DNA from 3 places in the Massilia sp. UYP32 genome. Region 2 is predicted to be linked to each of the others. Evidence: riboswitches for the same ligand, from Rfam matches in the RefSeq annotation. Region 2 holds a riboswitch; each other region holds the start of a gene.

Region 1 (7,480 bases), on a different contig from region 2:
ATAAATCAAGTACTTACGGCATTTATGCCTGTAGTGTAGCTTACTTGGGAAGCTACTGGCAACCCGTCCCACCTTCGTTGGTAACAACTGTAATCCCGAAAGGGAGAGGGGAAAGCAGCATGGCGGGAAAAGGCGGAGACGCGGGGAAAAGACCTACCTTGCTTCCGTCATGCCAAGTCCCGTATGGCTAAGCCTGTATTGGTTGAACCATAGTCCTAAGCCGGGTTCGGGATCTCACCGACGCAGGGTCTTTGAAGCGTCGGTTCGGAAGAGTCACCACAGGCTCCACCAAGGCGCTCTCCCGGACAACCGGTTTTGGAAAAATGTTGATACTGTTGATGGAGAGCCGGATGCGTAGAAATGCGCAAGTCCGGTTCGGAGGGAGGGTAACGGGCGACTCTTGAGCGTCACGTACCCTACCCTACGATTTCCGGTCTGATCGGTACGACAAACCCTGCGAGTGCATCATTCGCAGGGTTTTTTTTATAGTGCAGCCTATTCAAGACACTAGCGCCGCGCCGCCTTCAGGAACAAGCCATGCGCCGGCGCGAAGTTCGCATGCAGCGGCAAATAAGCTGCGCCGATGACCTTGGCCGTCATCCCGATCGTTCCCGCCATCACCAGCGGCCGCTCGGTGCCCTGCCAGCTGTAGCGCGTCATCTGCTCCTGCACCGCGGCGATCAGGCGTTCGAGCAGGGCGCGGCTGACGGCGCCGTCGACGATCACGCCGTCCAGGTCGAGCAGGCAGGCCGCGCCGGTGACGCCGAAGGTGATCGCATTGGCGGCTTCCTCGACCCATTGCAGGGTCACCGCTTCCCATGGGCCGCTCAAGAGGCGGTCGTCGCCGAACGCCAGCGGCGCCAATCCCGCCTGCGCATGCATCTCTTCCAGCCGCACCAGTGAGGCCGCCCCGAGCAGTTGCGGCGCCACGCCGCGTTCGTCCGTTCCGGCCAGGCCCAATGGCATCGAACCGATCGCGCCGGCGTTGCCGAACTGGCCGCTGTGCGGCTCGCCGTCGATCACCAGGCCGCCGCCGACCAGGGTGTCCACGAACACGTACAGATAGCTTTTCAGCTTGCGTCCGCGGCCGGCCACCAGTTCGGCCACGCAGGCCGCGATCGTGTCCTTGGCGAAGTCCACGCGCAGCGGCGTCATGGCCTGCAGGCGGATGCGCAGGTCGACCCGGCGCCAGGCTTCGGCCTGATGCGGCAGCAGGCTTTCCAGGCCGTGCCAGGTGCCCAGCGTGAGCGGGGCGGCCAGGCCGATGCCGGTCAGGCGCGGGGCCAGCTCCGGGCCGAGGAAGTCGTCCACCTCGCGCAGCCTGGCATCGATGGCGGCGAAGACCTGCTCCACGTCGGGGCTGGCGTAGGGCGTCGACGACTGCCAGCGCAGCGCGCCCGTGAAATCGAGCAGGACCACGTCCAGCGCGCGCCTGCCGATCTGGATGCCGATCGAGAACGCGCCTTCCGGATTAAGGGCGATCGGCTGCGACGGCTGGCCGACCTTGCCGCGCACGGCGTCGCGCTTGACCACCAGTTGCTCGTCCAGCAGGCGGTTGATGATTACCGAGGCGGTCTGGGTGCTCAGATTGGTCAGGCGCGCGACTTCGGCCTTGGGCAGGCTGCCATGGGTGCGGATCGCCTGCAGCACGACCCGCTCGTTGAACTCGCGCATGCCGACCTGGTTCGAGCCGACGGTGCGCAGCAGCGGCATGGTGGCGGGGTCAAAGGCGGGAGGCGGTGCGTTATAGGACGGCATGGCGCGGCGTTCGATGGGCAAGACAGCGGGAGACGGTAAGTATACGTCCTTCCGCTAAATAAACCTATGCGACTTATTTTTCGGGCCGATCGGGCGCTGTTGGTCGCCGCGCTGGGCCGCTTCGCGCTCGCCCGCCAAAAAATAATGCGGTGACAACTGGTCGAACTTGGCGTTAGAATCGCGCCCAATCAAGTGAATGGTGCCTTCCTGCTCGTCTGCAGGGAGGTGAAACGGGAAGCCGGTGACGTGCGCGATAGCCATCGCGCGCCAGTCCGGCGCAGCCCCCGCTGCTGTAAGCCTGACGACCCCGGTCGAACGCCACTGTGCCCCGTGCACGGGAAGGCAGGACCGGGGAAGGAAGACGGCGAGCCAGAAGACCGGCCATCCACGATGCATTCGCACGTCCCGGGGTGAGGGCGTGCCTGTTGGTTGTCCGCTGTTCCTTCTTTGTCTGCTCGCGTCATTCGCTGCGATCGCTCGCCTGCGCGGCGCGCAAGCGTCCCTGTTCATCGTGGAAGGATGGCGGCTGCCTGTTGTCGTGCGCGCGTCAAGCGCGCAGCTGAAAGGTCGACGTTCACATGAACACGCTTCTCCCTGTCCGCATCTGCGTCGCGCTGGTGTTCCTGCTCGCCTGCATGTCGGGCTTCCAGCACGCCGGCGCCGCCACCCTGTTCGCCGTGGTCACCGAGCGCGCCGCGCCGGGCGCGATCGAAGCCGCCCACCGCCACCTGGCCAGCCATCCGCAAGACCGCATCCTGCTGCGCACGCCGGCCCAGCTGATGGCGGCCGGCGAACGCGAGGTGGCGCAGTGGATCGCCGGCGCCGACACCATCCTGGCGGTGTCGCTGTTCGGCGATCCGGCACGGCGCATGAAGGATGCTCTGGCGCGCCACGCCAGGCCAGCGACGGCGGTGCTGGCGCTGAACGGCGAGGCGACCCTGAACCTCATGACGCGTTCGCGCCACGGCAGCCTGGCCGGCTTCTCGCCCGAGCTGCTGCGCCAGCTGGCGAGCGAAGCGCCGCCGCAGGCCGCGTTGCAGGCGGCCGAGCTGGAGCCCGCCGCGCGCCACTGGCTCGCAGCGCGCCGCGTGTGGCAGGCGGGCGGCGTCGACAACACCACGGAGTTGATGCGGCACCTGCTCGCGCCAGGCACGCCCCTGGCCGATCCGCAGCCCGAGCCGACCCTGCGCCTGCGCGCCGGACAGCGCGAGCTGCAGGACGGCGCCGCGTGGGGCAATGCGTCGACGCTCAGCCTGCGCGAGCGCCCGACCGTGGTCGTGCTCGACCTGGCGAACATGGATGGCGTGGTGCCAGCGGCGCTGTGCCGGCGCATCGAAGAACTCGGCCAGCCCTGCGTGCAGCTGCTCACGCGCTGGGGCGGCGCCTCGCGCGAAGCGCTCGAACGCCTGCCGCAGCTGGTCGCGCCCGCCAAGCCTGCCGCGCTGGTGGTGCTGCAGGATTTCGTGGTCGGCGCCGCCGAAGGCCGGGAGGCGGTGGAGGCGGCTTTCAAGCGTTTGGACATCCCGGTATTCAAGGCGATCCGCCTGTCGGACCGCACCGCGATGCAGTGGCAGCTGTCGCCCGACGGCCTGCCGCCCGATTCGGTCCAGTACCGCGTCGCCCTGCCCGAGCTGCAGGGCATCGGCCAGCCGATGGTGGTGGCGGCCCTGGGCCAGGCCCGGCGCGACCGCCAGACCGGCATCGAGAACCGCCCGCCCGTGCTGCTGCCGGCCGAAGTCGATCGCCTGTCGGGCCGCGTGGCGCGCTGGCTGGCGCTGCGCGCCAAGTCGAACGCCGACAAGAAGGTCGCGATGGTCTACTACAACCATCCGCCGGGGCGCCAGAACATCGGCGCCGACAACCTCAACGTGCCGGACTCGCTGTTCGGGATGCTGCATGCCCTCAAGGCCGCCGGCTACACGGTCGGCGACCTGCCAGCGTCGCCCGAGGCGCTGCTCGACATGATCATGGCGCGCGGCGTCAACCTGCCGGAAGACCGCGCCGCCCTGCGCGAGATGGCCGGCGCCGTCAACGGCGTCACGGCGCAGGATTACGCGCGCTGGTTCGCGACCCTGTCGCCGCGGGTGCGGGGCGAGATGCAGGACGGCCTGCTGGGCCGCCTGCATGCCGACGTGCTGGCGGCCGAGAAGGCCGGAGAGCGCGCGCTGGGCCGCAAGCAGGCCGAGACCGTGATCGAGGAGCTGCTGCACCTGGTCGAGGGCGTCGACCATCCGCAGCGCGAGCAGGCCACGCGCGACCTGCATGCGCTGGAAGAAGGCTACTTTGCCTGCCTCGATGAAGCCAGGCCACGGCCCTGCAAGGCGCTGGCGCCCCTCTACCGGCGCCTGATCGGCTACGGCATCGAAGGCATGCGCGGCTGGGGCCCGGCGCCGGGCAAGGTAATGGTCGATGGCGGCAAGATGCTGGTGCCGGGACTGGTGTTCGGCAACGTCTTCATCGGCCCGCAGCCGCCGCGCGGCTGGGAAGTGGACGAGGAACTGCTGCACGCGAACACCAGCATCACGCCGCCGCACCAGTTCCTGGGCTTCTACCACTGGATCCGCGACCGCTTCAAGGCCGACGCCGTGGTGCACGTGGGGCGCCACTCGACCTATGAATTCATGCCGGGCAAGGCCGTCGGCCTATCGAGCGACGACTATCCGAGCCTGATCGCGAGCGACCTGCCGGGCATCTACCCATATATCGTCGACGGCGTCGGCGAAGGCACGCAGGCCAAGCGCCGCGGCCTGGCCATCATCGTCGACCACCTGACGCCGCCGCTGGCCACCACGCCGCTGTACGACGAACTGCTGTCGCTGCGCCAGATCGTCGAGAGTTTTGAAGCCGCATCGTCCGAATCGCTCAAGACCCAGGCCGCACAGCTGATGCGCGAGCGGGTCGTGGCCCTGAACCTGCGCGCCGAGCTGGAAGCGTCGATGTCCGACGTGCTGGAGGTGCGCGGCATCGGCTTCGACGCGGCCGACGACGACCTGCTGGCGCACGAGATCGGCCACTATCTGACCAAGCTGCAGGAGAAATTCATGCCCCATGGCCTGCACGTGTTCGGCCGGCCGTGGAGCCGCGCGTCGCTCGAGCTGATGCTCGATTCGATGAAGAAGAGCGGCATCGACGATCCCGACGTCGCCCATCAACTGCGCGACTCGCCGCGGCGCGAGATGGCGGCATTGCTGGCCGGCCTGGATGGCCGCTACATCGAGCCGGGCAAGGGCAACGATCCGCTGCGCTCGCCCGAGGCGCTGCCGACCGGCCGCAACTTCCACGCCGTCGACGGCGACATCCTGCCGACCCGCCTGGGTTATGGCCTGGGCCGGCAGATGGCAGGCAAGGCGCTTGACCGCGACAAAGTGGGCGAGGGCAGCGAAGGCATCATCCTGTGGGCGTCCGACGCCGTGCGCGACGAAGGGGTGATGGTCGGCTTCGCGCTGGCCATGATGGGCGCCGAGCCGGTGTGGAATGCGCGCGGCATCGTCACCGACGTGAAGCTCACGCCCGGCGCCGTCCGGCGCGACGCGGTGGTCACCACCTCCGGCCTGTTCCGCGACCTGTATCCGAACCTGATCCGCCTGATCGACCGCGCCGGCCGGCTGGCGCTGGCGGCGTCGGCGCAGACGCTGGTGGAACAAGACCCATCCTTGCGCGACGCCCTGCAGGCGGCGCTGGCGCCGATCGAAGGCGCCGTGTGGGGCCGCGAAGCGGCAAGCGGCAACCGTGTGGCGCGCGAGTGGCTGACGCGCCAGCGGGCGCTGCTGGCCGATGGCATGCCGGCGAGCGAAGCAGGACGGGCCGCGGCGCTGCGCGTGTTCGGCGATGCGCCGGGCGCCTACGGCGCCGGCGTGAACCGCCTGACCGAGCGCTCGGGCGCCTGGCGCGAGCGCGAGGAAATCGGCCGCGCCTACCGCAACCGCATGGGCCATGCCTATGGCCTCGATGCCGAAGGCGCCTCCAGCCACCGCGCCTTCGACGTGGCGCTGGACGGCATCCACCGCACCTATCATGGCCGCGCCAGCAACCTGTATGGCCTGCTCGACAACAACGACGCCTTCGACTACCTGGGCGGCCTGTCGCTGGCGGTCGAGACGCGCACCGGGCGCGTGCCGGACGCGCTGATCCTGCAGCACTCGCGGCCCGGCCAGGCCGACGTCGAGCCGCTCGCCAGCGCCCTGCTGGGCGAGCTGCGCGGGCGTTTCCTGAACCCGGCCTGGCTGCGGCCATTGATGGACAACGGTTATTCCGGCGCGCGCACCATGGGCCAGGAATTCATCGAAAACCTGTGGGGCTGGCAGGTGACGCGGCCCGACCTGGTCAAGAACTGGGCCTGGGACGAAGTGAAGGCCGTCTACTTCGACGACCGGCACAAGCTCGGCCTGCCTGAATTCCTGGGCCAGCGCCACAACGCGCACGTGAAGGCGCACATGCTGGCGGTGTTCATGGTGGCGGCCGAGAAGGGCTACTGGAAGACCGATCCCGAGACCATCCGCCGCCTGGGCGGAGAGCTGGCGCGCCTGGTGGCGGCCAATGGCTTGCCGGGCAGCGGCCATACGGCGCCGGATCATCCGATGTGGGGCTGGCTGGCGCCGCAGCTCGATGGCGCCGACGCGCAAAAGCTCGGCGTGACGCTTGCCAAGGCGCGTGGCGAGCTGCTGCCGGCAGTGGCGACGTCCATCCCCTCCGTCGCCGCCCCGGCGCAGCAAGCTGCAGCATCCGATGCTGGCGACGCGAGCGAACCGGCGCCGCCGGCGCCGGCGCCCGAACCGATGCGCGTCTACGAACTGAAACAGCAACCAGAACCCGCGCAGCCTGCCGCGCTGCGCATCGTGCAGGTCTTGGCCATCCTGGCCGCCTGCCTCGCCCTGTTCTCGCTCGGCCTGTGGCGCGGCCGGCACATCCCTCAACCTCTCAGGAGTCATCCATGATCGAAACCCTTTCCTATGCCTGGCTGCACGACGCCGTCAGCTGGCTGCTCGCGCCATCCCTGGTGGCGCTGCTGGCCGGCTGCGCGATCGCGCTGGTCGAATCCGGCATCGCCGTCGGCGAACGCTTCCACGGCCTGGCCAGGCTGCGCGCCAGCGGCGACCTGGCGCTTGTGCAAAAGATTGCCCGCCACCGCCTGGAACGTGCCGACCTGCTGGCGCGCATCCCGCCGATGCTGGGTCTGATGGCCACCATCATCCCGCTCGGACCGGGCCTGGCGGCGCTGGGCGAAGGCGACCCCGCCAAGCTGGCCAGCGCCGTGACCGTCGCTTTCGACGCCACCGTGCTGGGCCTGGTGGCCGGCATCGGCGGCCTGGTGATCGGCAAGCTGCGCCGCCGCTGGTATGAAGAGACGCTGGACGCGATGGAGCCGCAGCCATGAGTGGGCGCGGCAGACTGCGGCTGTACCGCCACCTCGACGCGCGCTTCGACCAGAGCGACGAAGATCCGCGCGCCAGCCTGGTCAACCTGGTCGACGTGATGCTGGTGTTCGCCTGCGGCCTGATCGCCGCCATCGCCGGCGCGCAAGGGACCCTGAAAACCCCGCAGCCGGTGGAGAAGGGCCGCCAGATCGAGCGTCCCGCCAGCGGCGTGACCCAGGACGGCAGCGGCTACGACCGCGTCGGCGAAGTCTATCGCGATCCCGCGACCGGCCAGCTGGTGCTGATCGAACCCGTGCAAACCAAGAACAAATAATGAACACCGTTTTCCAACCCCGCCCGCTCGCTGC
Region 2 (7,480 bases):
ATGGTCGAGAACTTCCTGGGCGACGGCGCGGCCATCAATGTATTCGCGCGCCAGAACGGCTGCGCCCTGCACGTGGTCGACGCCGGCGTGAACCACGATTTCGGCGCACGCGCGGGGCTCGTGCACCGCAAGGTCGCCAACGGCACCCGCAACTTCGCGCTCGAACCCGCGATGACGGCGCAGGAATGCGCGACCGCGCTCGAACACGGCATGGCCCTGGCGCGCGACCTGCCCGGCACCGTGGTCGGCTTCGGCGAGATGGGCATCGGTAACACGACGTCGGCCGCCGCCCTGATGCACAAGCTGACCGGCCAGCCGGTGGCGCGCTGCGTCGGCGCCGGCACCGGCCTTACCCCCGACGGTATCCGCCACAAGGCCGACGTGGTCGCGGCAAGCGTGGCCCGTCACACCCACGCCGTGCAGCCGCTCGAGGTGCTGGCCACCTTCGGCGGCTTCGAGATCGCGATGATGGCCGGCGCCATGCTCAAGGCGGCCGAGCTGCGCAAGGTGCTGCTGATCGATGGCTTCATTGTCACCAGTGCCCTGCTGGTGGCCGCGCGCCTGCAGCCGGCCATCCTCGACTACTGCGTGTTTTCGCACTGCTCGGGCGAGCATGGCCACGCCCTGCTGCTCGAGGAGCTCGGCGCCCGTCCGCTGCTCGACCTTGGCCTGCGCCTGGGCGAAGGCACCGGCAGCGCGCTCGCCCTGCCCCTGCTGCACGCCAGCGCCAACTTCCTGAACGAGATGGCCACCTTCGCCTCGGCGCAAGTGAGCGAACGCTCGGCATGAAGCACCAGCTGCGCCTGTTCTTCATCGCGCTGCAGTTCTTCACGCGGCTGCCGATTCCGCGCTGGGTCGGTTTCGAGCCGAGCTGGTTGAACCATGCGTCGCGCTACTTCGCCCTGGTGGGCGTCGTGGTCGGCGCCATCGGCGCGCTCGTCTACCTGGTGGCCGCGCACTGGCTGCCGGCGCCAGTGGCGGCCGTGCTGTCCACCGCCGCCACCATCTACCTCACCGGCGCCTTCCACGAAGACGGCTTCGCCGACACCTGCGATGGCCTGGGCGGCGGCATGACGAAGGAACGCGCGCTCGAGATCATGAAGGATTCGCGGGTCGGCGCGTATGGCGCGATCGGCATCGTCTGCATGCTCGGCGCGAAGCTGGCCCTGCTTGCCAGCCTGCCGCCGGCCAGCGCCATGGCCGCCCTGCTGCTGGCTCACCCGCTGTCGCGACTGGCCGCCACGTCCCTGATCTGGCAGATGGAGTACGCCCGCGCCGAGGGCAAGGCCAAGCCGCTGGCGGTGCGCATGAGCGACCGCGAGTTCGGCATCGCCGCCGTCACCGTGCTGCTGCCCGCGCTCGGCCTGCTGGCCTGCGGCCTGCTCGACCTGGCCGCGATCGTCGCCGCGCTGGTGGCGTCCCTCGTTGCAACCTGCTGGCTCGCGCGTAAGTTCACGCGGCGCTTGCAAGGCTATACCGGCGACTGCCTCGGCGCCGTGCAGCAACTGGCCGAAGTGGCGGTCTATATCGCGGTGCTGGCCACGCTCGGCCGCGGCGTGCTGGCCTGATGCGCCTCTACCTGGTGCGCCATCCGCGGCCCGAGGTGCCGGCCGGGCACTGCTACGGCCGCAGCGACCTGGCGGCGGATCGAGCCGACGTCGAACGGGTGCTGGCCGCATTGGCGAGCCAGGGGCTGCCCGGCGCGATGCCCGTCTACGCCAGCCCACTGGCCCGCAGCGCGGTCCTGGCGGCGCAGCTCTCGCCGGCGCCGGTATTCGACGCGCGCCTGGCCGAGATCGACTTCGGCGCCTGGGAAATGCGCAGCTGGGACGACATTCCGCGCAGCGAGATCGATGCCTGGAGCGCCGACCTGCTGCACTACCGCCCCGGCGGCGGCGAAAGCGTGATGGACGTGGCCGCGCGCGTGGCCGGTTTCGATGCCGACATCCGGCGCGCCGGACACGCACAGGCCCTGGTCATCTGCCATGCCGGCACCATGCGCCTGCTGCATTCGCTGCACCTCGGCGGCACGCTGGTCGAGGCCGCGCTGCGCGCTGCACAGGCCCCACACCGGATCGGCTACGGCGAAGTGATGATGCTGGAAACCTGACAACGCCTTGGACAACGCCTTATAATGTGCGCGTTTTGGTGCTCGCGCCTGCGTTCGCAGTCGCAGTTAAACGGGAAACACGAAGCTCCTTTCAAGGGCCAACGTGTGCTGCCCCCGCAACGGTAAGCAAGTGCCGCATGCTCTCCCCGAGCCATGCGGCAAACCGTCCCCTCATACCACTGTGCGCATGCATGGGAAGGTCGGACGGCCATACTTGTCAGCCCGGATACCGGCCAAAAGGTGGCGTCGCCTCGCGCGATGCCGTTCAATCTGGCCTACGGGGACGTCGGCTGGTTGCCCTTTATAAGAAACAGTTCATGAATTTTCCAGTCACCCGGCAAGCCGCCGCGGTCTCGCTCGCCCTCGCCGTCATCTCGTCCGCCGCCGTCGCCGACGCACCCTCGCCTGACGCCATCCCTACCGCCGACACCGTCGTCGTCACCGCAACGCGCACCGCGCAGCGCGCCGCCGACGTCATCGCCGACACCACCGTCATCGACGCCGAAGAGATCGCGCGCTCCGGCGCCGGTTCGGTGGCCGACATCCTGCGCCGCCAGCGCGGCATCGAGATCTCGCGCAACGGCCCGGCCGGCACCACCACCAGCGTCTTCATCCGCGGCGCCAACGCCAACCAGTCCGTGGTCCTGGTCGACGGCGTGCGCTTCGGTTCGGCGACCACCGGCACCGCCAGCTGGAACGCGATCCCGCTGGGCGCCATCGACCGTATCGAGATCGTCTACGGCCCGCTCAGCACCCTGTACGGCGCCGACGCCATCGGCGGCGTGATCCAGATCTTCACCCGCAAGGGCGAAGGCGCCCCGGTCGTCACCGGCTCGGTTGGCATGGGCAGCAACGCCACCCGCCAGCTTGATGCCGGCATCTACGGCAGCAGTGGCGGCCCGAACGCCGTCAGCTACGCCTTCGGCGCCGGCTACGAGGACTCGGACGGCTTTTCGTCTACCCGCCCGGGCGCCTCGGGCTACAACCCGGACGAAGACGGCTACCGCCGCCGCAACGCCAACGGCCGCGTGACGATGGCGCTCGCGCCGGGCCACGAGATCGGCGCCCAGTTCCTGGTCAGCCGCCTGTACAGCCAGTACGACAGCGGCACCGCCAACTACGACGTCCACAGCGACAACGACCTGAACACCGCCGCGGTCTTCATGCGCAACCAGGTCCTGCCGAACTGGCACAGCACGGTGCAATACGCGCGCTCGGAAGACAAGTCGGGCAACTTCACCAACGCGACGCCATCCGGCGCCAGCCAGATCGACACCCAGCAGGATGAGTTCAGCTGGCAGAACGACATCGCCATCGGCCAGGACACCCTGCAGCTGCTGTACACGCACCGCAAGGAAGAGGTGCCGACGATGCAGCGCTCGCGCATCACCAATTCGTATGCCGCCGCCTACTCGGCCAAGCGCGGCCAGCACCTGGTCGACGTCAGCGCGCGCCACGACCGCTCGGTCTATGGCAGCAAGAACACCGGCGCCGCCGGCTATGGCTACGACTTCGGCAACGGCCTGCGCGCCACCGCCAGCGTCGGCACGAGCTTCCGCGCCCCGACCTTCAACGAGCTGTATTTCCCCGGCTACGGCCTGGAAACCAACAAGCCCGAAAAAGGCCGCAACCGCGAAGTGGGCCTGCGCTACGACGGCAACGGCTACCAGCTGGACGCCACCTACTTCCACAACCGCCTGACCGACATGATCGTGTCGAGCACCCCGTGCCCGGACGGCGTCAACCGCAGCTGCGCCTATAACGTCAACAAGGGCCTGCTCGAAGGCTTCTCGCTGGCCGGCGCTACGCGCCTGATGGGTGTCGACCTGCGCGCCAGCCTCGATTGGCAGGATCCGCGCGACGAGACCACCGGCAAGCAGCTGGCGCGCCGCGCGAAGAAGCATGCCAGTTTCGGCGCCGACTACACGATGGGCACGCTCAAGGCCGGCGCCGAACTGACGGTATCGGGAGAGCGCTTCGACGACGCCGCCAACAACCGTCGCCTGGGCGGCTACGGCCTGCTGAACCTGCACACGACCTGGCAGTTCACGCCCGACTGGTCGCTGCTGATGCGCCTGGACAACGTCGCCGACAAGCAGTACGAGATCGCGCGTAACTACGGCACCAGCGGCCGCACCTGGTTCGCGGCCCTGCGCTACGGCATCCGTTAAGCTATAACCCCTTGCCCGCGGCAGCCAGGCCGCGGGTGTCCGAAACCAACAGGGCCAGCATGCACGCATCCGTCCCACCGCTACGCCAGCGCGCCACGCTCATCGTCGGCGCCATGCTGGCGTTTTCGATTGCCACCCTGCTGTTCGCGGGCATGACCGGATCGATCCGGGTGCCTCTCGGCGAGATTCCCGACGCCCTGCGCCAGCTCGCCAGCGGCCAGCCCGATTCGCTTTCCGCCTCCCTGCTCGAGCTGCGCGCCAGCCGCGCGCTGGTGGCGTTCGCGACCGGCGGCGCGCTGGCCCTGGCCGGCCTCATGATGCAGGCGCTGCTGAGAAATCCCCTGGCCGACCCGTATGTGCTGGGCGTCTCGTCCGGCGCCTCGGTCGGCGCCCTGCTGGCGCTGCTCCTGATGGCGTCCACGCTGATGGTCGACGCCGCCGCGCTGGCCGGCGCCATCGGCGTGGCGATGTTGCTGTACCTGCTGGCGCGGCGCGACCTGCGCAGCGGCCAGGCGGCCGAAGGCGGCGCCTCGATGCTGCTCCTGACCGGCGTGATCGTCTCGGCCCTGTGCGGCTCGATCGTGACCCTGATGCTGTCGATCGCGCCCGAGGGGCGCCTGCGCAGCATGATCTTCTGGCTGATCGGCGACCTGGCCGGCGCGCCGCTGCGGCTGGCGCCCTGGCTGGTGCTGGCCGGCTGCCTGGTGTACGCCATGCGCAATGCGCGCGCCATGAACATGGTCGCGCTGCACGCCGAGAATGCGGTGACGCTGGGCGTGCGCGTCGGCGCGCTGCGCAAGGGACTGTTCTTCGTGTCGGCCCTGCTCACCGCGAGCGCGGTCACCAGCGCCGGCTCGATCGGCTTCGTCGGCCTGATCGTGCCGCATGCCTGCCGCTTCGCCTTCGGGCCCGACCACCGGGTCCTGATCCCGGCCGTGGTGCTGGCCGGCGGCGCCTTCCTGGTGCTGTGCGATACGCTGGCGCGCACCATCATCGCGCCGCAGCAGCTGCCGGTCGGCGCCATCACGGCGATGATCGGCGCGCCGGTCTTCCTCTACCAGTTGCACCGCCTGCGCAAATGAACTCCATCTCCACCCACGACCTGCTGCTGTCCATCGGCCCACGCACCCTGGTGCGGGGCCTGGACTGGACCGCGCGCGCCGGCGAATGCTGGAGCATCATCGGCCGCAACGGCGCGGGAAAAAGCACCTTGCTGCGCACCCTGGCCGGCTTGCAGCCGCCGAACGGCGGATCGGTCCAGGTGAACGGCCGCGCACTACCCGACTGGCCGCTGACCGAGCTGGCGCGCGAGCGCGCCTTCCTGGCCCAGTCGCGCCACGATGCTTTCGCCTACACGGTGCTCGAGAGCGTGCTGTCGGCGCGCCACCCCTACCACGCCAACCGCTACTGGGAGGGCAGCGACGACCACCAGGCCGCCCTGCAGGCGCTGGCGTCGATGGAAGTGGACGACCTGGCCGGGCGCGACGTGCGCACCCTGTCCGGCGGCGAGCGCCAGCGCGTGGCGATCGCCGCCCTGCTGGCGCAGCAGACGCCGCTGCTGCTGCTCGACGAGCCGGCCAATGCGCTCGACCTGGCGCACCAGGTGAGCGTGATGGGCCTGCTGGCCCGCCTGTGCCGCGAGCAGGACCGGACCGTGGTCATGATCGGCCACGACCTGAACCTGGCCGCGCGCATCTCGACCCACGTGCTCCTGCTCATGGGCGACGGCCGCTGGACCGCCGGCGCCAACGACCAGATCATGCGCCCGGCGCTGCTGGGCGACTACCTCGGCCATCCGATCGACATGATCGAACACGGAGGCCGCCGCATCTTCATCCCCAAGGAGGGCACCGCATGACCGACATGACACCCGAACAAACCGCCGCCCTGAACGACCGCCACCGCGCCCGCATGGAGCGCAAGAAGGCGGTCATCGACGCAAAAATCGCGTCGGCCGACAAGGAAATCGGCATCGTCATCGTCAATACCGGCAACGGCAAGGGCAAGAGCTCGAGCGCGTTCGGGATGGTGGCGCGCGCGCTCGGCCACGGCATGAAAGTGGGCGTGGTCCAGTTTATCAAGGGCGCCCTGTCGACCGGCGAAGAAACCTTCCTGCGCCGCTTTCCCGACGAAGTGCGCTTCCATGCGATGGGCGAAGGCTACACCTGGGAAACGCAGAACCGCGAGCGCGACATCGCCAAGGCCGAGGAAGCCTGGGCGCTGGCCCGGCAGTTCCTGTCCGATCCCGCGATCGGCATGGTGGTGCTCGACGAGCTGAACATCGCCCTCAAATACAAATACCTCGACGTGCACACCGTGATCGCCGACCTGCTCGACCGTCCGGTGATGCAGCACGTGGTGATTACCGGCCGCGGCGCGCCGCCGGAACTGATCGCGGTGGCCGATACCGTCACCGAAATGAACGTGGTCAAGCACGCGTTCAAGGCCGGCATCACGGCCCAGGCGGGGACCGAATGGTGACGGGCGCCCGTATCGTCCTAGTGGCGGCGATGTCGTCCGGCCAGGGCAAGACGACGGTGACGGCCGCGCTGGCGCGGCGGCTGGTCCGCATGGGCAAGCGCGTGCGGGTGTTCAAGTGCGGCCCCGACTTCATTGACCCGATGCTGCTCGAACGCGCCTGCGGCGCGCCGGTGCACAATCTCGACCTGTGGATGGTGGGCGTCGATGCCTGCCGCCAGCGCCTGCTTGACGCCGCGCGCGAGGCGGACGCGATCCTGATCGAGGGGGTGATGGGCCTGTACGATGGCTCTCCTTCGGCGGCGGACCTGTCGCGCGAGTTCGGCATCCCCGTGCTGGCGGTGCTGGACGCGTCGGCGATGGCGCAAACGGCCGGCGCCGTGGCGCAGGGCCTGCGCGACTATGGCCCCGTCGAGATGGCCGGCGTGATTGCCAACCGCATCGCCAGCAGCGGCCATGCGGCAATGGTGAAAGAGTCGCTGCGCGACATCCCGCTGATCGGCACTCTCGCCCGCCAGGAGGCGCCGCTGCCCGAGCGTCATCTGGGCCTGGTGGTGCCGGGCGAGGTCGAGGAGCTGGACGGCATCCTGGATGCGCTGGCCGACAGCATCGATTTCAATGAAGCGGCGTGGGATGCGCTGCCCGTCATGACGCCTGCTGCCACGGTCCCGATGCCTGTGGAGCCACTGCTGGCGGGACGCACGATCGCGATCGCGCGCGA
Region 3 (7,480 bases), on a different contig from region 2:
CGGCGTCCACGCCAGGCGCGCGGTGACCACGTGTTTCGGCACCAGCACCATCTCGCGGCCGGCGTTCGGGCCGTCGCGGAACTCGGCCTGCACGTACTGCCACGAGCCAAGCAGGCGCCAGGCGTCGGCGAAGACGGCTTGCCCTTCCAGCTCCACGCCCTGGCGGCGGGTCGGATCGAGGTTGGTGTTGGCGCCATAGCCGATGGTCGGGTCGTAGAAGATCTCGTTCGTCAGGCGGTGGCGGAACACGCGCGCGGTCACCTTGCGCGCATCGAGGCCGGCGCTGACGCCCAGTTCCAGGTCGCGCGAGGTTTGCGGCTCCAGCACGTCCAGGGTCGAACGGTAGCTGTTTTCGTCGATATTGGCGATGCGGTAGCTGCGGCCGGCCTTGGCGAACACGGTCACGAGCGGCATCACGTCGATGCTGCCTTCCACGGTCCAGGCGTTGAGCGACTGCTTGCGCTGCTCGTTCACGACCGGCGGGAAGGCCAGCGGGTCGCTGTAGTCCTTCTCGAAGCGTTCGTGACGGCCACCCACCGCCAGGCGGGCGTTGTGCGGGGCATTCCAACGCAGTTCGTCGCGCAGGTAGAAGGCTTTCGAGTCCTGGCGCGCGTCGCCGGCCGAGAAATTGGAGGTAACCTCGCGCTCCCAGCGGATCAGGTCGATGCCGGTGACGAATTCGTTGCGCTTGTCGCCGAGGTCGAGGGTGTGGCGCAGGCGCGGCGAGAACTGGGTCTGCTCGGCCTCGTAGATCGACGTCGACGGCGCGCCGAAGTCGTAGGTGGACGAAACCTCGCGCTCGCGGTGCGATAGATCGGCCGCCAGCTCGAAGGCGCCGACACGGTGCTCGACGAACGCGGTCACGCGGTCGGTATCGAGCGAGCCGTAATTCTTCGGCGTGTTGCTCTGGGTCGGGATGGTCAGGAACTGCTCTTCGCTCAGCGAACCCGGCAGGCGCGAATCGGCGCGCGAACTCTCGAAACGCAGGCCGGCGCGGCCGTTCGGCGCGTAGGCATACCCCACGCCGCCACTGAAGCTGGTCTGCTCGTACTTGTTGTTGTCGCGGTAGTTATCCGTGCTGCGGTCGCTTACTGCGGCGTCGAACGACCACGGGCCGGCGCCGTGCGTGATCGAGGCGCGCAGGTCGCGGTGGTCGAAGCGGCCGGCTTCGGCGAACAACGAGCCGTGCGTTCCCGCGCCGGCGCCGCGGCGGGTAACGATGTTGATCACGCCGCCGGTGGCGCCGTCGCCGTACAGCACGCTGCTGCCGCCGCGCGTGATCTCGATGCGCTCGACCGTGTCCACGGGAATGGTCGACAGCACCGTGTGCGCCAGTTCGTTCTCGTTCAGGCGCACGCCGTCGACCAGCACCACCGTGTTCTGGGCGCTGTTGGTGCCGAAGCCCCGCAGGTCGAGGCCGAAGTCGGGCGAGCCGTCCAGGCTCTGGCGGCCGAACACGCCGCCGATCTTGCGGATCGCCGCATTGACATCAAGGGCGCCGGCGCTGCGGATCTGCTCCGCGGTGATGACGGTGGCGCCGATCGGCGTGGCCTGGGCCGGGAAGCGCGGGCCGGTGATGAGGACCGATGGCAAGGAGGACTGCGCGCTGTCCTGGGCGATGGCGTGAGGGGCGAACATGGCGAAGGCGCAAGCCAGTGCGAGTGGCGCGCGGCGCGGTGCAACTGCAAAAATCATGATGAATGTGTTCTCGATAAAAGGCACCGGCCTGCTTCCCCGCAGCCCGGAGTCAACGGAAGCGCCTGGCGCTTCCACCTGCTTTGGCCGGTATCCGGGCTGGCAAGCATGACGGCCTCACCTTCCTGCGCAGAAAAGAATGTACAGCGGCGCAGTGGTTGTCGAGACCGTCCGCCACGCTCTTGATGAGAAGCGCGGCGCTTGTTGACCGTTGCGGGGGCAGCACACCTCCATGGCGGCGCGTGGCGCGGCCATGTCGTGTTTCCCGTTTAACTTCGCGCACCTGGACGTGCGCGAGAGCACCAAAACGGGGCGATTATACCTTGACAAGGTGCTGGCTGCCCGGCCGCCGGCAAGCCGCCGTCGCTTGGGCTAACATGGTCGCTTCAATCCAACAGCAGGAGCGCTCGATGGCACGTCTACCCACCTATTTCGTCTCGCACGGCGGCGGCCCGTGGCCTTGGATGCGCGAGCAGTACGGCACTGCCTACGACCAGCTGGCCGCTTCGCTTGCCGCGCTACGGACCGAGGCCGGCGACGCGGTGCGTGCGGTGCTGGTCGTGACTGCCCACTGGGAGACGCCGCAGTTCATGGTGTCGTCCGGCACGGCGCCCGGCATGATCTACGACTACGGCGGCTTTCCGCCGCATACCTACCAGGTCAAGTACCCGGCCCCCGGCGAGCCGGCGCTGGCGCGGCGCGTGGCCGACCTGCTCGAGGCCGCGGGCCACCCGGCCGCGCTGGACGCCGAACGCGGTTTCGATCATGGCACGTTCTCGATGCTGTACCCGGTCTATCCGGAAGCGCGCATGCCGGTGGTGCAGCTGTCGATCCGGCGCGACCTGGATCCGGCCACCCACCTGGCGGCGGGCCGTGCGCTGGCGCTGCTCCGCGACGAGGGCATCCTGATCATCGGCAGCGGGTTGTCGTACCATAACCTGCGCCAGTTCGGGCCGAACGGGCGGGAGGCGTCACGCGCTTTCGACGGCTGGCTGCAGCACGCGCTGCTCGAACTCGATCCGGCGCAACGTGAGCAGGCCTTGCTGCGCTGGGATGCGGCGCCGATGGCGCGGGCGGCGCATCCGCGCGAGGAGCACCTGATTCCACTGATGGTGGCATTGGGGGCGGCCGAACAGGAGGCGGCCGCCTGCGTCTATCATGAAGACGCGTTCATGGGGAATCTGGCGGTGTCGAGTTTCAGGTTCGGGGCGACGCCAGCGGCGTGATCACGTCCCGCGCTTGCCGCGCGCCGCTTCTTCGGCCTTGGCGGCTGCCTTCTCGGCCGCGATACGTGCTTTTTCGGCCATCTCGGCCTCGTGCTGCGCCAGGCTGGCCGCGCGCGATTCCGGCGTCTCGAGGCTGATGCGGCCGAGCGCGCCCTGGCGGTAATCCTGCAGCAGCGTGTGCGCCGCCTTTTCGTAATCGAAATCGCCGCCGCGCACGCGAAAACCCCGGCGCTGGGCCACGCCCTCGATCACAGCCACGCCGTCCATCCCTTCGGTCTTGAAACCGTAGCGCGCGCTCAAGAGCTGCGGATAGCGCTGCAGCAGCAGCTCGCCCAGGTATTCGGCCACTTCTTCCTCGACCAGCGCATTGGTGCCGATCGCGTGGCTGGCGGCCAGCATCAGGCCGTCGCTGGCCATGGCGATCTTCGGCCACAGCATGCCCGGAGTGTCGACCAGCACCACGTTCTTGTTCAGGTACAGGCGCTGCTGGGTCTTGGTCACGGCCGGCTCGTCGCCCACCTTGGCCACGCGCTTCTTTAAAAGCGCGTTCATCAGTGTTGATTTTCCTACATTTGGGATGCCCATGATCATGATCCGCAGCGGCTTGGTCGGCACGCCGCGATGCGGCGCCAGCGACAGGGCCAGGTCCGGAATGCGGGCGACGTCGGCCGGCTTCTTGGTCGTCATCGGATAGGCGGTCACGCCGTCCTGGGCGTCGTAATAGGCTTTCCAGGCGGCGGTCGCGTTCGGGTCGGCCAGGTCGATCTTGTTCAAGACCTTCAGGCAAGGGCGCTGGCGGAACTTGCGCAGCTCTTCCACCAGCGGGTTGCAGCTCGCCTCGGGCAGGCGCGCATCGAGGACCTCGATCACCAGATCGATGTTTTCCATCTGCTCGGCCGCTTCCCGCTTGGCCGCGTTCATGTGGCCAGGGAACCATTGAATCGACATACTATTGCTCTCTTAATCTTTCGTCCAAGGCGCTATTTTACGCTGAGCGTCGACACAAACGTAGCGGCGCAGCCACAAGGCCTCTTTCCATCGCGCACACCGTTGAGCTATTGCAACACTGATGACATATTCCGCGCGCACACTGCTCTCTTGCCTGCACAAGACGGAGATGGGAATGCGCGTACGGGAAAAACTGAAACGGTCGCTGGCGCGCTGGTATGGCGTGCTGATGCTGTGCTGCGCCATCGCGGTGTCGGCGATGGTCGAGCAATTGCCCCTGCTTCCCTACTGAGCCTTCCCGCAGTCGGCCGGCGGCAGCGGCGCCTGCGGATCGAAGCGCGCCAGCCGCGTCCGCGCCGCGGCGCGGTCTTTCGCGTACTCGGCCAGGTAGCGGCTGCGTTCCTCGCTCTGCCACTCGGCATCCGGCACGCCGGCCAGCGAACGGGTGCGGCTGGCAAACACCTTGCCCTCCAGGCGCGGCAACAGCAGGCGGTCGGGATCGACATTTTCGCGCAGCAGATAGCCCTCGACGTCGCGCAGCAGCAGCGGCAGGCGCGGCGCGCCGTCGTGCAGCAGCTTGCCGTGCACCCTGAGCCGCACCTGCTGCGCGCCCTGCCCCAGCACCTCGTTGAAGGTGGCCAGCGCGAACGGGCGGCCGTCCGCATCGTCGACGCGGCCCGTGACCACGTAGCGTCCGGGCAGGCGCACCTCCAGCGGCAGCGCGAACTGCAGCGCGCCGCCGTCGACCGCCTCGCGCGGCGCCCCGCTCCAGGTGGCCGGCGACTGCGGCGAGTAAATGACGTCGAACAGGACGAAACCTTCGCGGCCGCCGGCCTGGTAGCGCACCTCGAGCCGGATGGTGCCGTGAAAACCCGCCAGCGCCGTTTGCGCCGGCGCGAGTGTCCCCTGCCAGGCGCCGCCTTGTTCAGCGAACGGCACGGCGACCTGCGGCGCCGGGCGGCTCGGCCCATAGGTCATGCCCTGGGCCAGCGCGCGCGTGACGACCAGCGGCAGCGGCTGGCCGCCCCCATCCACCGCGCGCAGCGAGAAGCGGGCCTCTTCGCCGGCCGCCAGGTAGACCCGCGACTGCGCGGTCTGCAGCTGGACCTCGGGATGGCTGTCGCCGCCCTCGGCCCGCATCGGGTTGGTCTCGAGCAGCGGCTGGTTCGGGTACAGCTGGTCGGAATGGTGGCCGGCCGGCCGCGAATCGTGCGGATAGCGCGAATGCGCCAGGTAGCTGCAATAGGTGTGATCGGTCAGGCGCACCTGTTCGACCAGCTGGCGCCGGCGCGCGGCGCGGTCTTCACGCCGAGGCGCGACGGGCCGCGCCTCGGCAATGGGAGGCGCGGACTGCGGCGCCGGCGCCGCGTCGGGCACCGCCTCGCCCTTGTCCGCCAGGACGATCAGCCCCAGGCCGATGCAGCCCCCCACGCCCGCCGCGGCCGGCCAGCGCCAACGCCGACGCCAAGCCATCCTGTGCCCCTAGTTGGCGGTGTCGACCATCGCCTGGCGCACGACCCCGATGATGCCCTCCCAGTTGCCGTCGGCGTAGTGGTCGAAGTCTTCGCCGTCGTCGCGGAAGGCGACCGAGTGCCAGCTCCACTTGACGCTGCCGCCCTGGTTCGGTTCGGTGCCATAGCGCAGGTCGTCGCAGAACCAGTCGCCCGGATTGCAGAGCGAACGGCCGGAGTTGCCGGCCGCGCCGCCGCTGCTGTGATAGGCCACCACCTTGTCATCCTGGCCCGGCAGCAGGAAGGAGTACAAGGTGCCGCGCGCGCCGGCGTAGCGGTAGAACCAGATATTGCGGGTGTCGTTGTGGTTGTACATGGCGCGCGCGGTGCCGGTGCGCAGGTCTTGCACCAGCGGCTCGGAGGTGGTCCAGGCGCCGGCATTGGCCAGTTCGGAGCCGCCCGCGGCGCCCGAGGCCGTCCTGACCCACTTGATGTTCCAGCCGCCCTGCACGCCGCCCGCGTCGCCGCAGACGCCGGCCGCATTGGCCGTGGCGTTCTTGACCGCGCGCGTGGTGCCGCCGAAGTTGGCCAGCGTGTACCCCAGCAGCAGCTCGCCCGCGCTGTAGGCCGCGATATAGCACCAGTTCTGGCCGGTGCAGAAGCAGTCGAGCGCGTCGCGCACGCGCAGGCTCTGCGACGAGATGCTGCTGTAGCCGTCCCAGTTGACGGCCTTCTTGTTGACGCCGGCGGGCGTGGTGTCCGGCCCCCAGTAGCGGAAATCGGCGTAGTTGCCGGGACTGCCACCGCTGTTGCGGCCGTTGATCCAGAGGGTGTAGTTGGCAGCCTCAGCGATGCCGGCGGCTGATAGCAAGCAGAGCGCACACAGGGTGTGTTTCTTGTTCATCTTCGTCTCCTCTACGCAAGCCGGACAAAGGCCGGTCATGCGTTAGTGCGCGCGAGGAGCCGCTGAGTTCCGCGACCGGCGCCGTTGCCTACTCGAGGTCGGCCATCACCTTCAGGTGCGCCACCACGCTGCGGCCCAGCGCCGACAGGTCGTAGCCGCCCTCCAGGCAGCTCACCACGCGCCCGCCGGCGTGCTCTTTCGCCACCGCCATGATCTGGCGCGTGATCCAGGCATAGTCGGCCTCCACCAGGCCCATGCCGCCCATGTCGTCGTCGCGGTGGCCGTCGAAGCCGGCCGAGATGAAGATCATCTGCGGCTTGAAGGCGTGCAGGGCCGGCAGCCAGTGTTCGCGCACCAGGGCGCGCACCGCCTCGCCGTCGCTGCGCTCGGGCACCGGCAGGTTGACGCGGTTGGCCGTGACCGGTTCGACCTCGCTGTAGGGATAGAACGGATGCTGGAAGAAGCTGGCCATCAGCACGCGCGGATCGTCGCGGAAGGCGTCGGCGGTGCCGTTGCCGTGGTGGACGTCGAAATCGACGATGGCGACCCGCTCGAGTCCGTGGGCCTCGAGCGCATGGCGCGCCGCGATCGCGACGTTGTTGAAGAAGCAGAACCCCATCGGTTCGGTCGGCGTGGCATGGTGGCCGGGCGGGCGCACCGAGCAGAAGGCGTTGGAGACGCTGCCCTTGATGACGTCGTCGGTGGCGGCCACCGCGGCGCCGGCCGCGCGCAGCGCCGCCTGGTAGCTGTAATGACAGAGCGAGGTGTCGCCGTCGAGCGGGTAATAGTCGCCGGGCGTGGCCGGCACGTGGTCGCGCACCAGCGCCAGCGCCCCTTGCGTATGGTTGCGCAAGACCTGCTCGACCTCGGCCAGCGGCGCGCTGCGCTGCTCGATCAGCCCGTCCAGCCGGGCCAGGATCAGCTGGTCGTCGATCGCCTGCAGGCGGGCCGGGGATTCGGGGTGCCAGCTGCCCATTTCGTGCCGCAGGCAGTCCGGGTGGCTGTAAATCGCTGTGCTCATGGTGCTCTCGTCTCCGACTATGCTCATCCATTCACACCCTGCGCCGCCGTTCTCGCATAGAATCTTCTGGAACGGCTGGCAGTGGCCAGGGCATGAAGCTTGCCAATGGCGCTAATCTACCACGGCAGGCCGCGGCCCCGCTCGTCCGCTGCCATGGCAAGCGCACGCCGAACGACGCATCGATCAATTCACGGAAAATCCATGTTCAACAAATTGCACGCCGTCGCACGCCAGG

What was found. A riboswitch is a leader RNA that binds a small molecule or an ion and turns the genes downstream of it on or off. The one in region 2 is predicted to bind cobalamin.
Region 1: it holds a riboswitch for cobalamin, as region 2 does, so the genes downstream of both, ABIB42_RS08225 (cobaltochelatase subunit CobN) here and ABIB42_RS25495 (TonB-dependent receptor domain-containing protein) in region 2, are expected to answer to the same signal.
Region 3: it holds a riboswitch for cobalamin, as region 2 does, so the genes downstream of both, ABIB42_RS00350 (TonB-dependent receptor) here and ABIB42_RS25495 (TonB-dependent receptor domain-containing protein) in region 2, are expected to answer to the same signal.

The regions. Positions count from the first base shown of each region.
Region 1 is NZ_JBNDIK010000008.1:100,706-108,185, reverse strand. Features, by position in the region: gene ABIB42_RS08230 (ROK family transcriptional regulator) at 508-1,758, opposite strand; cobalamin riboswitch at 1,939-2,158, shown strand; gene ABIB42_RS08225 (cobaltochelatase subunit CobN) at 2,337-6,692, shown strand; gene ABIB42_RS08220 (MotA/TolQ/ExbB proton channel family protein) at 6,689-7,132, shown strand; gene ABIB42_RS08215 (DUF2149 domain-containing protein) at 7,129-7,446, shown strand; gene ABIB42_RS08210 (TonB-dependent receptor) at 7,446-7,480, shown strand, end outside.
Region 2 is NZ_JBNDIK010000047.1:5,494-12,973, reverse strand. Features, by position in the region: gene cobT (nicotinate-nucleotide--dimethylbenzimidazole phosphoribosyltransferase) at 1-789, shown strand, start outside; gene ABIB42_RS25505 (adenosylcobinamide-GDP ribazoletransferase) at 786-1,568, shown strand; gene ABIB42_RS25500 (histidine phosphatase family protein) at 1,568-2,110, shown strand; cobalamin riboswitch at 2,130-2,362, shown strand; gene ABIB42_RS25495 (TonB-dependent receptor domain-containing protein) at 2,428-4,281, shown strand; gene ABIB42_RS25490 (FecCD family ABC transporter permease) at 4,341-5,363, shown strand; gene ABIB42_RS25485 (ABC transporter ATP-binding protein) at 5,360-6,139, shown strand; gene cobO (cob(I)yrinic acid a,c-diamide adenosyltransferase) at 6,136-6,762, shown strand; gene ABIB42_RS25475 (cobyrinate a,c-diamide synthase) at 6,756-7,480, shown strand, end outside.
Region 3 is NZ_JBNDIK010000001.1:65,378-72,857, reverse strand. Features, by position in the region: gene ABIB42_RS00350 (TonB-dependent receptor) at 1-1,695, opposite strand, end outside; cobalamin riboswitch at 1,764-2,017, opposite strand; gene ABIB42_RS00345 (DODA-type extradiol aromatic ring-opening family dioxygenase) at 2,106-2,921, shown strand; gene ylqF (ribosome biogenesis GTPase YlqF) at 2,922-3,869, opposite strand; gene ABIB42_RS00335 (hypothetical protein) at 4,155-5,342, opposite strand; gene ABIB42_RS00330 (hypothetical protein) at 5,352-6,224, opposite strand; gene ABIB42_RS00325 (histone deacetylase family protein) at 6,313-7,245, opposite strand; gene ABIB42_RS00320 (AAA family ATPase) at 7,447-7,480, shown strand, end outside.